3 regions of the Paenibacillus sp. FSL H7-0735 genome follow, and region 1 is predicted to be linked to each of the others. Evidence: riboswitches for the same ligand, from Rfam matches in the RefSeq annotation. Region 1 holds a riboswitch; each other region holds the start of a gene.
The links. A riboswitch is a leader RNA that binds a small molecule or an ion and turns the genes downstream of it on or off. The one in region 1 is predicted to bind thiamine pyrophosphate.
Positions count from the first base shown of each region.

Region 1 (4,770 bases):
GTTAACTATCAATTTGCTTAACGAGAGGAGATAGGGAAGATGTCAGGCAATAATAAACAAGCTACAAAAACCTTACCCCCACAGGAGCAGCATCATCAGCCAGGGATTGAGAGTGAAATGACGCCGCTGCCCAAATACGAGCCGGCAAATTATAAAGCAGCAGGTAAACTGCAAGACAAGGCGGCGTTGATTACCGGTGGAGACAGCGGAATTGGGCGTGCAGTTGCTGTGCTTTTTGCTAAAGAAGGTGCTGATGTGGTCATTTCATATCTTAATGAACACTCAGATGCAGAGGAAACTAAACGTCAGGTCGAGCAGGAAGGCCGCAAATGTATCCTAATTCCAGGTGATATCGGTGACGAGAAATTCTGTAAGGATCTTATTAAACAGACGGTAGAGGGCTTAGGAAAGCTTGATATTCTCATCAATAACGCGGCGGAGCAACATCCGCAAGCTAAGATCGAGGATATTACTTCCGAGCAGCTAGAGCGTACTTTCCGTACGAATATATTTGCGATGTTCTATTTAACAAAAGCAGCTATGCCTCATTTAAAAGCAGGATCTACAATTATAAATACAACTTCAATTACCGCTTATCGCGGAAGCCCGCAGCTGCTGGACTATTCATCAACTAAAGGAGCTATCCTGAGTTTCACACGATCTTTGTCCACGAATCTGGCGGAGAAGGGCATACGGGTAAACGGTGTAGCACCAGGTCCAATCTGGACACCGCTAATTCCCTCTACCTTTGATGCGAAGCAGGTTAGCGAGTTTGGAGGCACGCAGCCTATGAAACGGCCTGGACAACCAGAGGAGCTGGCGCCAGCCTATGTATATCTAGCCTCTGACGATTCCAGTTATGTGACTGGACAGGTTATTCATGTAAATGGTGGCGAGGTAGTAAACGGTTAGATTAGTACAGCTAATGTGAATAAATGGGTGTATTTCAATAAAAAAATATGTTACTATAAACCACGTTAGTATTTCAAAATTGTATATTTATGTCACTAGGGGTGCCGATTGGCTGAGACGGAATGGATTTCCGGACCCTTTGAACCTGATCTGGTTAAGACCAGCGTAGGGAAGTGGAGAACGAATTTCTGTTGTCGGGCTATTTGTAGTACCGTCTATATACAGATTCTGACTGCCTTCCTTACGGGGGCAGTTTTTTTGTTTTTTACTGGCCTACAGGGAAGTGAGAGAGAGGAGACGCGAGTGGTACAAGCTGAGATCCATCTAATATCAGACGGCAAGCAGCTGTTGAGACAATTTGTTGAACTGGCTGTCACGGTGCAGACATGGGTCGATTATATTCACTTAAGAGAGAAGCAATGTCCAGCACGCGAACTGCTCTCTGCGGCACAGGAGCTGTTGGCTGCCGGTATACCCGCTACCAAACTGATAATCAATGACCGGATCGATGTAGCATTGGCAGCTGGTGCCGCGGGTGTTCAGTTGGCTGGGCACAGTCTGAGCCCGCTTACAGCCCGGCGAATTGCACCTCAGCTTTGGCTGGGGAGATCGGTTCATTCTCCGGAAGAAGCGGCGAATGCTTCAGAGCAGGGAGCTGATTATTGCTTGTTTGGCCATGTATTTCCCTCGGCGAGCAAGCTAGGGCTGCCCGCACGTGGGTTAGAGCTGCTTGCAGAAACGGTGAAGACTAGCTCTATTCCTGTAATTGCGATTGGCGGAATTGGTCCCGCTAATGCGGCGCAGATCATTAGGCAAGGCGCGGCAGGAATTGCTGTGATGTCCGGAATTTGCGGAGCGGATGATCCTTATGAGGCCGCCAAAGCTATTCATAAGGCGGTTCATTCATAGCCGGGAGGTAAAAGCATAGGCGAAGGGGGTGATTCAGAATGAGACTGTTGATTAACGGGAAATCCGCAGAGTGTTCTGGTGGTATTCAAACTATAGCTGATTTGATCAGTCTTCCTGAGTGGTCGGGTCGTCTGATGATCATTGAGCTGAATGGAGAAATTGTCAGTAAGGAGAATTATGAAAGTACTGCTCTGAGCGAGGATGATCGTTTGGAACTGGTGCACTTTGTTGGTGGGGGTTGAGATGGAGCGGTATAGAATTTTGAGAAATTTATAAGAACCAAAGGGAGGTAATTTCATGCATGACCCGTTACATATTGGAGGCATCGAATTAACTAGTAGATTATTTATCGGAACCGGAAAATATAGCCGGAATGCTCTGATCCCCGAAGTGATCGCAAGCTCTGGTTCTCAGGTGATTACTGTAGCGCTTCGCCGAGTGGACCCGGAAGGTGGAGCAGAAAATATCATGAACCACATTCCCGGCCACATGACTCTTCTGCCTAATACCTCAGGAGCGCGTACAGCGGAAGAGGCAGTCCGTATTGCGAGATTAGCAAGAGCTGCGGGACTGGGGAACTGGGTGAAGATCGAAGTGATCAATGATCAGAAATACCTGCTTCCAGATAATCTGGAGACCATACGAGCTACAGAGATTCTAGCGGCGGAGGGTTTTGTAGTACTGCCATATATGAGTCCGGACCTTTCGGCTGCTTTACGTCTGAGAGATGCCGGTGCTGCTGCTGTGATGCCGCTTGGTGCGCCGATCGGGACGAATCGCGGCCTGCGCACCAAGGAGCTTGTGCGTATTCTTATTGAAGAAGTGAATTTGCCGATTATTGTAGATGCCGGAATTGGCAAGCCCTCGGAAGCGGCGGAAGCAATGGAGATGGGGGCCGCTGCTGTTCTGCTTAATACGGCTATCGCAACGGCACGTAATCCGCTCGTCATGGCGGAAGCGTTCCGCGAGGCGATATCCGCTGGCCGCAAAGCTTATTTGGCAGGACTCGGTCCTGTAGAAGAAGTTGCTTTTGCTTCGTCACCGTTGACTGGATTTCTGAACTGAATTTGATAGGTTCACCAAAGGAGGGAGGATTAGCATGAGCTTTTTTGACACACTGGCCCGCTTGGAGCAGTATCCTTATGAGCAGCTGTGGAAGGAGTTCCGGGAGGATGACGTTAAGCGGGCGCTTGGAAAAGACAAGCTGAACGAAAATGATTTGCTGGCATTGCTCTCTCCGGCAGCAACGCCGCTGCTAGAGGAGATGGCGCAAGCTGCTCAGCGACTGACCCGTGCACATTTTGGTTATTCGATGCAGCTGTTCACACCGATGTATCTTGCCGATTTTTGTGTGAATCATTGTACCTACTGCAGCTTCAGCTCCATTTATGATTTTCCGCGTAAAAAGCTGTCCTTGGAGGAGGTTCGCAGGGAGGCTGAGAAGATTGCAGCTACAGGTCTGCGGCATATCCTCATTTTGACTGGTGAATCGCGCCGGGAGAATCCTGTCTCATATATTAAGGATTGTGTAGTTGTACTTAGAGAATTTTTTTCCTCCGTCAGTATTGAGATAAATCCTCTATCGACTGCCGAATATAAAGAGCTTCTTCAAGCAGGCGTGGATGGATTAACACTATACCAAGAGGTTTACCACCAGGAGACTTACAAAAAGCTGCATGTTAAAGGGCCTAAAAGAAACTACCGAAATCGCCTGGATGCACCTGAACGCGGCTGTCAGGCAGGTTTTCGTTCTGTGAATATTGGTACGTTGCTCGGGATGTACGATTGGCGGCAAGAGGCATTCCAAAGTGCCATGCATGCCCGCTATCTACAGGATCGGTATCCAGATTGCGAGATCAGCCTGTCACCCCCACGGTTTCGGCCTTATTTAGGGGAATTTAACCCAGAGTGCGATGTTACCGATCGATCACTAGTGCAGATTATTTTGGCATACCGGTTATTTTTACCCCGTTCGGGCATTACTTTATCTACAAGAGAGCCTGCCTCTCTACGCGATCATTTAATTCATCTAGGAATAACTAAGATGTCAGCCGGGGTCACTACTGAGGTGGGCGGTCACACTAATGCAGGGGGAACTCCGCAATTCGAAATATCCGATAGCCGCAGTGTGCAGGAGATTACGGAAATGCTATATACGAAGGGTTTGCAGCCGATTTTTAAAGACTGGGATATCCTGACTGAATCAGTAACGTAACGCTTGTATTTTTATTATTAATCACTAAAGGGACCCCTGCGAGATTCATGCGGAGGTCCTTTTTTCTATTGTGTAGATGGTGTTTAGTTTCCGGCAGAGAGCTCATCGAGAGACATTTCGAAGCTCGGTCCCATATGAGTCAGAAAATAATCCACTTCCTGCAGGCCAAGCCCACGAAGTTTTGCTGCTGTCTGCTCCTTCGCGGCGGCAAATTCTCGGTTGCCTGCAGCAACCTCCCATACGCATTTCAAATAAGCATCCAGCCGATCAGCGGCTTTCACATAGCTGTGCAGCAGAATGTCCTCCGAATCGGGAGGGCTGTCTTCCGGTCGTATGAGCTGAGTGTAGATGCTTTTTAGCTCTGATGGAATCATTCCAGTTAAGCGATCAGCCGCAACTTTTTCCATTTCGCGGAAGCTGGTGAGCAAGCGAGGATTGTTGTATTTTACCGGCGTGGCAATGTCGCCTGTGAATACTTCGCTGGCATCATGGAAAAGAGCTATGGTTGCTGCTCGTTCCGCGTTTAATGAACGCCCGAAATGTACATTACCAATGGAACAGAGCATATGTGTGAGCAATGCAACATGAAAAGAATGCTCAGCGACGTTCTCCGGTGCGGTGCTGCGCATCAAGCTCCAGCGCTGAATATACTGAAGACGATATAGATAGGCAGAAAAATGGTAGCTCAATTTTAAAGTAACCCCTTTCATGCGGTGCTAGGTATGATATTATTA
Region 1 covers NZ_JBBOZH010000001.1:2,481,466-2,486,235, forward strand. The annotation lists gene NSS82_RS11145 (SDR family oxidoreductase) at 40-912, shown strand; TPP riboswitch at 1,000-1,101, shown strand; gene NSS82_RS11150 (thiamine phosphate synthase) at 1,216-1,821, shown strand; gene thiS (sulfur carrier protein ThiS) at 1,860-2,063, shown strand; gene NSS82_RS11160 (thiazole synthase) at 2,119-2,886, shown strand; gene thiH (2-iminoacetate synthase ThiH) at 2,921-4,036, shown strand; gene yfbR (5'-deoxynucleotidase) at 4,120-4,725, opposite strand.

Region 2 (4,770 bases), on a different contig from region 1:
GCCCATGTATCCCAGTTGGCCAGGTTTGCTAATGTTGTCTGTGTAACCTTTATTCCATTGACATAAATGGACACCTTTTTTGCACTGCCAGATGCATTAGCATAGTGAAGTGTGGCATTATAGGACCCTGCTGCGGAAGACTGGACGTTAAAAGTGGTGGCTGCTCCTGTAGTTGTATATCCATCAACAAAACCAGTGCCCGAATATCCGATGTGATTCGTATTTACTTTTGCACCACCAGACAGGGATGCACTCTCTGCTTCGTATTTCCCGGCAACCGGAATAACCACCGTCCAGTTCTTCCCGCCGTTATTGTCCCAACTATCCGTTGGAGCCGTGATGTGATAACAATAAATAAGGGTGGCACCTTCCTGAACATTGAGGTTGGCGGTGAACGTGGTTCCATTTTTGGTCATCACCGTGTCCGTAGTATTAGCCCAGTTATTCGTAGTCCAATGTAAGGTCACAGCTGTCGCTGTAGGATTGGTATAGGTGACTGTATGATCCGTATTGCTGGCCGATGCTCCACCCGATAAACCAAATAAACTAAAAATGAGCGAAAAAATAATTAACCACGAAATATAACGCCTGGATTGTTTGGATACCAAGTAAATAACCTCCTCATAATTTTTAGTGCAGCTACGATTTTTATGCTTATCGTGTGGTGCAAACGTTTGCAAAAATGAGAAAAAAAGAAATACTTGATAGTTTTGATCTCCTCCTTCCATGATAAATAAGGAAAAAGCTCATTGAATGCGTTTACAAATAGCTCTATATGTGGTGGATTTTCCTTGTTAAGATTATAGGCGCCAAACTTTGGCTGGTCAATGCATCTTTTAGGCTATAATTCAATCGTTTTCACTATAAGTTCCCTAAGATAGCAGGTAAATTGTTCAGGTTCTTAGCCAGCCAATTCATTTCTTTTGCAAAACGTTTTGGAGGTACACTATGTTTGTCCATCGCGGCATTAATCCACCACGGGCTTTCCATATACCACAACAACTGCAATGATTTTGTTAAATCCCCCTGCTCCACCGTTCGTTCCTCACGATATCCGTCAATAAATGCTGAGGCTAGTGCTCCATCTAAATCTTCATCTAGAGCACATGACATCACTGCTCGCGCTACATCTAGCTGCGGATAATCATATTTGAACCGATCAAAATCTAGAATTGCAGACAATTGGCTATCTTGAAATAAAAGATTATCAACCCATAAATCACGATGTGCCCATCCAGCTTCAAGTCCTTCGAATATTTCCGGATCTATTTCTTCAGTCGCTCTTAGTTGTATCTCTAGGTCAGTGATAAGTGAGGTTTTACCCATTTCCTTTGATTGTTGTAGGAGTACATTCCAATGTTCTAAACGTTCCTCAGGGCTTTGTGGAATAAATTGTGGGGTTCTTTTCAAACTAATGGTCCCATCATTTAATAAACGATGCATTTTACCTGTGGCACGACCCAAATCAAACATTTGATGGATATTAATCTTACCCGGCTCTATGACACGGCCTTCACAATATTCCATTGCCATAAACGTTTCTCCCTGATCTGATTCCAGTAAAACATTATTGTTATAAGCCAACAATCCGGGACATGGGAGCCCCTGTAGATACAATCTTTTCTGTTGAGAAAAGGCAAAGTTCAGCTCTTCTGGGTTATACAATTTATATCTTTTTTTGTTGTATTGTTTAAGTAGAAATTGCCCTGAATCCGTTGTGATTTTCCATTTAAGATTTAACCAGCCACGTTTTATTGGGGTAGCATGAAGGACTTTCAATCCAAAAAAATGATAGAAACTATTACTTAAATCCTCTAAAATGGCTTCCTCTGAACGAATCGCTTCCATTTCATCAACTCCTATCTATTCAAAGTATAAAAGAAGAAGCCGCCAATGACGACTTCTTTTAGATATTTCTTTTTAGCAGAAAAAGTTATCTATAAATGAGGCTCCCGCCTTGGAGAAACTCTTCTGCCTTCTCTTGCATTCCTGATTCAATTCTCGTCGAATTACGGATATTATGAGAGATCTTCATACTGCAAAATTTCGGCCCGCACATGGAACAGAAATGAGCTGTTTTAGCGCCTTCCGCAGGCAATGTCTCATCATGATATTCGAGCGCTCGCTCAGGATCTAACGATAAATGAAATTGATCACGCCAACGAAATTCAAAACGGGCTTTCGAAAGAGCGTTATCCCGGTCTTGTGCTCCTTTATGCCCTTTCGCCAAATCTGCGGCATGTGCCGCTATTTTATAAGTAATGACCCCTACACGTACATCTTCCTTATTAGGCAGGCCAAGATGCTCCTTCGGAGTTACGTAACATAACATTGCTGTACCGAACCAACCAATCATCGCTGCACCTATAGCAGAGGTAATATGATCATACCCCGGCGCAATATCTGTAGTCAGTGGACCTAACGTATAAAAAGGGGCTTCGTTGCAAGTTTCAAGTTGCTTATCCATATTCTCTTTAATCAAGTGCATCGGCACATGTCCTGGACCCTCTACCATCACCTGTACATCATGACTCCAAGCCATAGCTGTTAATTCACCTAACGTCTCTAACTCGGCAAATTGTGCTTCATCATTCGCATCAGCAATCGAACCCGGACGTAATCCATCGCCTAGGGAAAAAGAAACATCGTACAGCTTCATGATTTCACATATCTCTTCAAAATGTGTATATAAAAAGTTCTCTTGATGATGCGCAAGACACCATGCCGCCATAATGGAGCCACCTCTTGAAACAATACCTGTCATACGTTGTGCCGTCAACGGGATATAACGAAGCAGAACTCCCGCATGAATGGTAAAATAGTCCACCCCTTGCTCCGCTTGCTCAATGAGCGTATCACGGTATACTTCCCACGTTAAATCTTCCGCTTTCCCATTCACTTTTTCCAAAGCTTGATAAATAGGCACCGTTCCAATAGGAACAGGAGAATTACGGATGATCCACTCGCGTGTCGTATGGATGTTTTTACCTGTGGAGAGATCCATTATATTGTCTGCACCCCAGCGGGTAGCCCATCTCATTTTCTCCACCTCTTCCTCTATGGATGAGGATACTGCGGAGTTTCCAATATTGGCATTGATCTTTACCAAAAAATTACGCCCAATAATCATTGGTTCACTCTCTGGATGATTGATATTCGCTGGAATGATGGCGCGGCCGCGGGCTACTTCATCTCTTACAAATTCCGGTGTCACATTCTCACGAATCGCAACGTATTCCATTTCCGAAGTAATAATCCCTTTGCGTGCATAATGCATTTGAGAGACATTACGCCCCTTTTTCGCTCGCAAAGGTTTTCTATGGAGCGCTGGAAACACTTCCGCCACAGCTTTTCCCGTTGCATTCCCGTTATCTTCAGGCTTCACGGTTCTTCCTTCGTACGCTTCCACATCCCCTCGTTCCTCAATCCAGCTTAGACGATTGGGCTCTAACCCCTGACGAATATCAGTATGAATATTAGCATCCGTGTAAGCCCCACTTGTGTCATAGACATGAATTGGGGCATTCTCCTCTTCGCCGTCTATGCCCGCAGTTGGACTAAGTGAGATCTCCCGCATAGGGACCTGAATATCAGACCGTGAACCCTTTACATAGACTTTTTGACTTGCTGGAAAAGCTGATAGATTGATTGGATCGTTGTTCAATTCGCTTGTCATCTCAATTCCTCCTATAAGGTGATTTGATCAAGCGGAGACGGTCTACTCCCCACACATAGAAAAGGCCACATCTGTATAAGATGCGGCCTTAGAGTAGACAAATAGAAATAGAGCTCCATTTCCTCCGCTGGCATTATCCAGATCAGGTTTGACGGTCGATAGTTATAACTATCCTCTCAGCCTGGTCCCACCAAGCTCCCGTGACTATAATTGCTACTTCAAAGTATAACCGAAAAGAGAGAATTATCCAAATCTACTCAAATGTGAGATCAATGTGTACGTTAGTATAACACCAATACCCCAAATCCTTCCAGAAGCACCTCGCCCGACAATGTTGTGCCGCTCAGTAAATCTGTTTTGGTCTCATGAAGATGGATCGTGACAGGAGTCTCACTATAATTAAGCAAAAAAGCATAACTGGAAGAAGCTCCGGTACGGACTTGCAGCTCTACCTCTTCTGGGAGCTCCAGCCAATTTGCTGGCGATTGTAGATCAATTAATTTTATGATCTCAGCCGCTGCCTGTTCGTTAAATACGGCTCCGTAATACCAAACCTCACCCTTGCCGCGACGATTTCTAGTTACCGCCGGTTTTCCCGCATAATAATCAGAGGCGTAAACCGCCATCACTTCAACCGAAGCTTCCTCTATTTTGAGAATATCATTAAAGTCATCTGCTCCTGTAACGACTTCGGTCGCGCCCGACCAGCTAATTGTTGTTGGCTGACGACTGCCCTTAACCATTGTGAATTCTTCAACTGTGATCCCGCATAGATCCTTAGCAGTACCTGGGAAAGGACGCATATAACATTGACCGCGCTCATCCTTATAGCCAGTTCTACAGCCGAAGATCAGTTTGCCGCCTTGTTGAACATATTCATCCAGCAGAGACGCTGTCTCATCTGTCATAATCGCTGGGTGAGGATAGATAAGCACGTCGTACCTTGCAAGCTCCTCCAGCGTTGTTTTTTTGCGCAGATAGAGCACGTCATTCGGGATATGCTTCCGCTGAAGAGCCTTGTACCACTCCTTATTGCTCTTCCACATAAACGGGCCATGCCAAACATCGTATTCTCCATCCCACTCATTGTCATA
Region 2 covers NZ_JBBOZH010000002.1:874,128-878,897, forward strand. The annotation lists gene NSS82_RS31430 (alpha-amylase family glycosyl hydrolase) at 1-608, opposite strand, end outside; gene NSS82_RS31435 (phosphotransferase) at 862-1,848, opposite strand; gene thiC (phosphomethylpyrimidine synthase ThiC) at 1,934-3,676, opposite strand; TPP riboswitch at 3,779-3,888, opposite strand; gene NSS82_RS31445 (beta-galactosidase) at 3,958-4,770, opposite strand, start outside.
Region 2: another riboswitch for thiamine pyrophosphate. It lies ahead of thiC (phosphomethylpyrimidine synthase ThiC); the one in region 1 lies ahead of NSS82_RS11150 (thiamine phosphate synthase).

Region 3 (4,770 bases), 710 kb from region 1:
ATATCGTTCCAGTAGATATCGCTGATGAAGCTTCTCTGACTCCTGCGTATCAAGGCAGTATTCAGCGCTCCCTGAAATACAAGATCAATAGCCTGGATGCTAACGGAAAGTTTAATCCAAAAAGCGAACTCACCCGCGCCGAAGCAGCGATTATGCTCTACAACGCTTTGGAATTTCTGAAAACTGGAGTATAACCAAATTTCAGATACTCTTCTCATTTGAATAATCCACACATGAAAAAGCAGCTCCGGATGATTCCCGAGCTGCTTTTTCGTGTATATTGTCTTTCTACTCTTCTTCACCATTCAGTCTGTTCAGAAATTGCAGAGCCCGGGGATTCTTCGGATGCTCCAGCACTTCTTGCGGAGTCCCTTGCTCTAAGATATGACCACCATCCATCAAAATGATCCGGTCCGCTACATCGGCGGCAAATTTCATCTCGTGGGTCACAATCACCATAGTCATACCTTCTGCCGCTAATTGTTTGATGACCTTAAGCACTTCCCCTACCAGCTCAGGATCGAGCGCCGAAGTGGGCTCATCAAACAATAACACTTCTGGATCTACTGCCATAGCCCGGGCGATGGCCACTCTCTGCTGCTGTCCACCTGACAGCTGATGTGGATAGTTATCAGCTTTATCTGCCAAACCCACCTTAGCCAGCAGCTGAAGCCCCCGCTTGCGCGCTTCTTCCTTGGATCGTTTCAGGACAGTTACCTGTCCCTCCATCACATTGCCAAGCGCAGTCATATGCGGAAATAAATTATACGATTGAAAGACCATCCCTGTTTTCTGACGAAGGGCCAATACGGAATTCTGAGGAATTTTCTTATGATCTGTAAAATTGATGGTGATATCACTGAGCGACAGGCTGCCTTGATCCGGGATTTCCAACAGATTAAAACAGCGCAGCAGTGTAGTCTTCCCGGAGCCAGATGGCCCAATAATGACAAGTACCTTTCCATGCTCCATTTTCAGATCAATACCCTTTAACACTTGGAGTGCGCCGAAGGATTTATGCAAATTAATGATTTCAATCACAAGTATCTCTCCTTTAGGTCGCAGAGTAACGATCGAGTCGTTTCTCCAAGTAATTTTGCAGCGCCGACAGCACAGAACAGAACACTAAATAAAACAATCCTGCTTCGGAGTATACCAGCAGAGGCTCATAAGTGGTAGAGGCTACCTGCTGTGCGGTTCTAAACATCTCCGTATAGGTGATGATCGCTGCAAGCGAAGTATCTTTAACCAAGCTAATAAAGGAATTGGATAACGGCGGTACAGAAACGCGCGCAGCTTGTGGCAGAATTACGCGGCGCAGAGCCTGCCCACGAGTCATCCCGACTGAGAAGGCAGCTTCCCATTGGCCTTTATGTATCGACAGGATAGCAGCGCGTACGATTTCCGATGAATAAGCCCCTACGCTAAGGGTAAATCCAATGGTGGCGGCAATGAAGGGGTCGAGTACAATACCAACAGCCGGCAAACCATAAAATATAATAAATAGCTGCACTAACAACGGGGTTCCTCGAATAACCCACACATAAAAACGGGCGATTAGCTTCGGAATTACCCACGGTGAAAGACGTGCCAGCGCGGTTAGGATCGCCAAAATCAATCCAAGCACAAAGGAAAGTAGCGCCAACGGAATGGTAAAAGCCACCCCGGCTTTTAGCAGGGGTAGCAGTGTGTCTAAGAAAATTTGTATTTTGCGGTCATCCATTATTCAGACATCCTTTTTAGCTTCCAGGCTTAATTAGCCTTGCTAGCCTTGTATTATTTTGAAACGTCAGCTCCAAAGTATTTCTCGGAAATTTTCAAGTACGTTCCATCACTCTTCATCTCTGTAATCGCATCACTGACCGCTTTCACCAGCTCATCATTGCCTTTCAGGAATACTGCGGCACTTTGTGATCCTTCAGGAATCTCATCAACCACTTTAATTTTTGCATCTGGTTTTTGTTTTTTTAGATCCAGATAAGACAAGCCATCATTCACAGTTGCATCAATACGTCCCGAAGTCAGCAGGTCCATCGCTTGATTGAAACCATCTGTAGCTACGATTTCAGCACCGTTCTCACGAGCGATATCGGATAAATTACTTGTCAGGGATTGTCCGGCTTTTTTACCTTTAAGATCGGCAAAGGTCTTAATATCCTCATTGTCTTCGCTCACGATCAATACTGCTTTGGATACGATATAGGGTTCAGAGAAATCATATTTCACTTTGCGATCTTCGTTAATGGAAACTTCATTGAAAATGACATCAAACCGTTTCGCATCCATCCCAGCAAAAATACCATCCCACTGAGTTTCAAAAAATTCAGCTTCAACACCTAAACGTTTGGCTACTTCTTCAGCAATTTCCACGTCAAAACCAGTCAATTTCCCCGCAGTGTCATGATAAGTAAAAGGTGCATAAGTCCCTTCTGTACCTATCCGCAATTTGCCGCTGGCCTTCACAGCCTCCAAACTGTTTTGCGCTGAAGATGCTGTTCCACCATTCGTTCCAGCTGTTGGTTCAGCAGCCGTATTGGTATTCGAATTATTGCCGCAAGCCGCTACAAGGACCACGGTTAACGCCAATATAATAGTTAAACTCCATTTTTTCATTCTTAAATCCCCTCTCTCTATCCGGTTTTTTTCCGGTAAATTGAATAGTACACTGCCATCACATGATCGTCAATACTTTTTTCCGATTATATACATCGGAATTATAATATTAACTAGATTTCTACCTATATCTTACCCAATCTTGGATTAATCCTTCACTTCTTTCTCTCTTTACTTCTCAGAAAGATATGGTATATTTATAAACAAATTAATATGGACCTGTTATTTCACTAGGGGAGTCGGCCGACTGAGACGGAGCTTCAAGCTCCGGACCCTTAGAACCTGATCTGGATCATACCAGCGGAGGGAAGTGGAGCAGAATTTTCATCAAGCATGTTAAGTGTTATTATGCAGAATGAACTTTTTGACCCATTCATTTCCTCTGGAAATGGATGGGTCTTTATTTGTTTAGGCGCTCCACAAAAATTTTAGGAGGTTAGATCATCACGACCATTTTATCTATTCAAGGCCTAACCTACTCTTTTCCGGAATCTGAGCAACCCCCTGTATTCGCAGATCTATCCATGGATATCAGGCAAGGGGAATTCGTCTCCGTAGTAGGTGCTAGCGGATGCGGGAAAAGTACATTTTTCAAAACGATTGCCGGTTTACTCGAACCTACTCACGGAAAAATAAAACTCTCTACGCACCCGTCAACCGCTAGTCGTTTAGGTCAGATCGCTTATATGCCTCAGCAGGATTTATTGCTGCCTTGGAGGACAGTGCTCGACAACTGCCTTTTGCCTTGGGAGATCAAGCCCAGATTCAATAAACAAGAAACGATCACTCAGATTCGGGAAATGTTGACCCGCTTCGGCTTAGCAGATGTAGAGAAGGCTTATCCCCATGAACTTTCGGGAGGAATGAAACAGCGAGTCGCATTTCTGCGCACCTTAGTGGCTGGAGGCGGAAGTGGTCTTATGCTGCTGGATGAGCCCTTTGGCGCTCTCGATGCCATGACCAAACGCGAGATACACCGTTGGCTGTTGGAGTTATGGGGTGAATTGAATCAGACGATTATGCTCATCACTCATGATCTGGAAGAAGCACTATTGCTCAGTGACCGGATTTATTTATTATCTGGCGGTGCGCACAGCGAATTACAGGAGATCGTTGTGGATCTACCAAGGCCAAGACATTATAAGATGAACTATGAACCCCGGTTTATAGCACTACGGGAAGAGTTGGAGCGAAGATTGCATGCAACCTATACCTTTTAAAAAACATCTAGACAACTATGGTCCCTTCCTTCTTCTGGTACTGCTCATTCTTGTAATCTGGGAGGCAGCTGTTCGCCTTCACATGATTCCAGCCTTTATTCTCCCTGCACCTTCCTCTATTGGAATCGCATTGATCGAGCACAGGCAATTATTATTTGGACAGCATTTATTGGCGACGTTACAGGAGATACTGGTGGGTTTTGTCCTTTCTGTTATTTGTGGTGTATTGCTGGGCACTGGAATGTTCCTGTATCGCCCCATAGAAAAGGCCATCTATCCCTTTCTTATCATTAGCCAGACGATCCCATTAATTGCGCTATCCCCCATTTTTATTATGTGGTTCGGATATTCGCTGTGGAGCAAAGTGGCTGTGGTGTTTTTGACGGCTTTTTTTCCAGTCGTAGTGAGTACATATGATGGACTTCGTACAAGTGGCCAGACTTACAAGGACTTATTATTAACATTTGGTGCAAACCGCTGGCAGCTGCTTGTCAAAACCCAAATTCCACTGGCGTTGCCTGCTTTTTTCTCTGGCTTAAAGCTGTCCATTGTATACTGCGTCATCGGAGCTACTATCGGGGAATGGCTCGGCGGCAGTAAAGGACTCGGTTACTTCAGCCGCAGAATGGCCGGAAATATGCAGAGCGATGAAATGTTCGCGGCTGTATTTCTGCTGTCCGCGCTTGGTGTGGTGCTTTTTCTGGCGATAGCTTTACTCGAACAATTATTTTTAAAGAAAAGAGGATCAAACCAATGAATCATTTAAAATCCCCACAACGAGGACTTTTTTCTGTATTTCTAGTATGCACACTTTTGCTCTTAAGCAGCTGCGGGAAGGCAGACAAGCTAAATAACAATGCCCAAACCGGTTCCTCCAATACCGAAAATAAGCAGTCACACAAGCTGACGATTATGCTTGATTGGTATCCCAATGCCG
Region 3 covers NZ_JBBOZH010000001.1:3,196,413-3,201,182, reverse strand. The annotation lists gene NSS82_RS14440 (S-layer homology domain-containing protein) at 1-194, shown strand, start outside; gene NSS82_RS14435 (amino acid ABC transporter ATP-binding protein) at 289-1,041, opposite strand; gene NSS82_RS14430 (amino acid ABC transporter permease) at 1,055-1,723, opposite strand; gene NSS82_RS14425 (amino acid ABC transporter substrate-binding protein) at 1,777-2,613, opposite strand; TPP riboswitch at 2,836-2,939, shown strand; gene NSS82_RS14420 (ABC transporter ATP-binding protein) at 3,138-3,833, shown strand; gene NSS82_RS14415 (ABC transporter permease) at 3,814-4,590, shown strand; gene NSS82_RS14410 (ABC transporter substrate-binding protein) at 4,587-4,770, shown strand, end outside.
Region 3: another riboswitch for thiamine pyrophosphate. It lies ahead of NSS82_RS14420 (ABC transporter ATP-binding protein); the one in region 1 lies ahead of NSS82_RS11150 (thiamine phosphate synthase).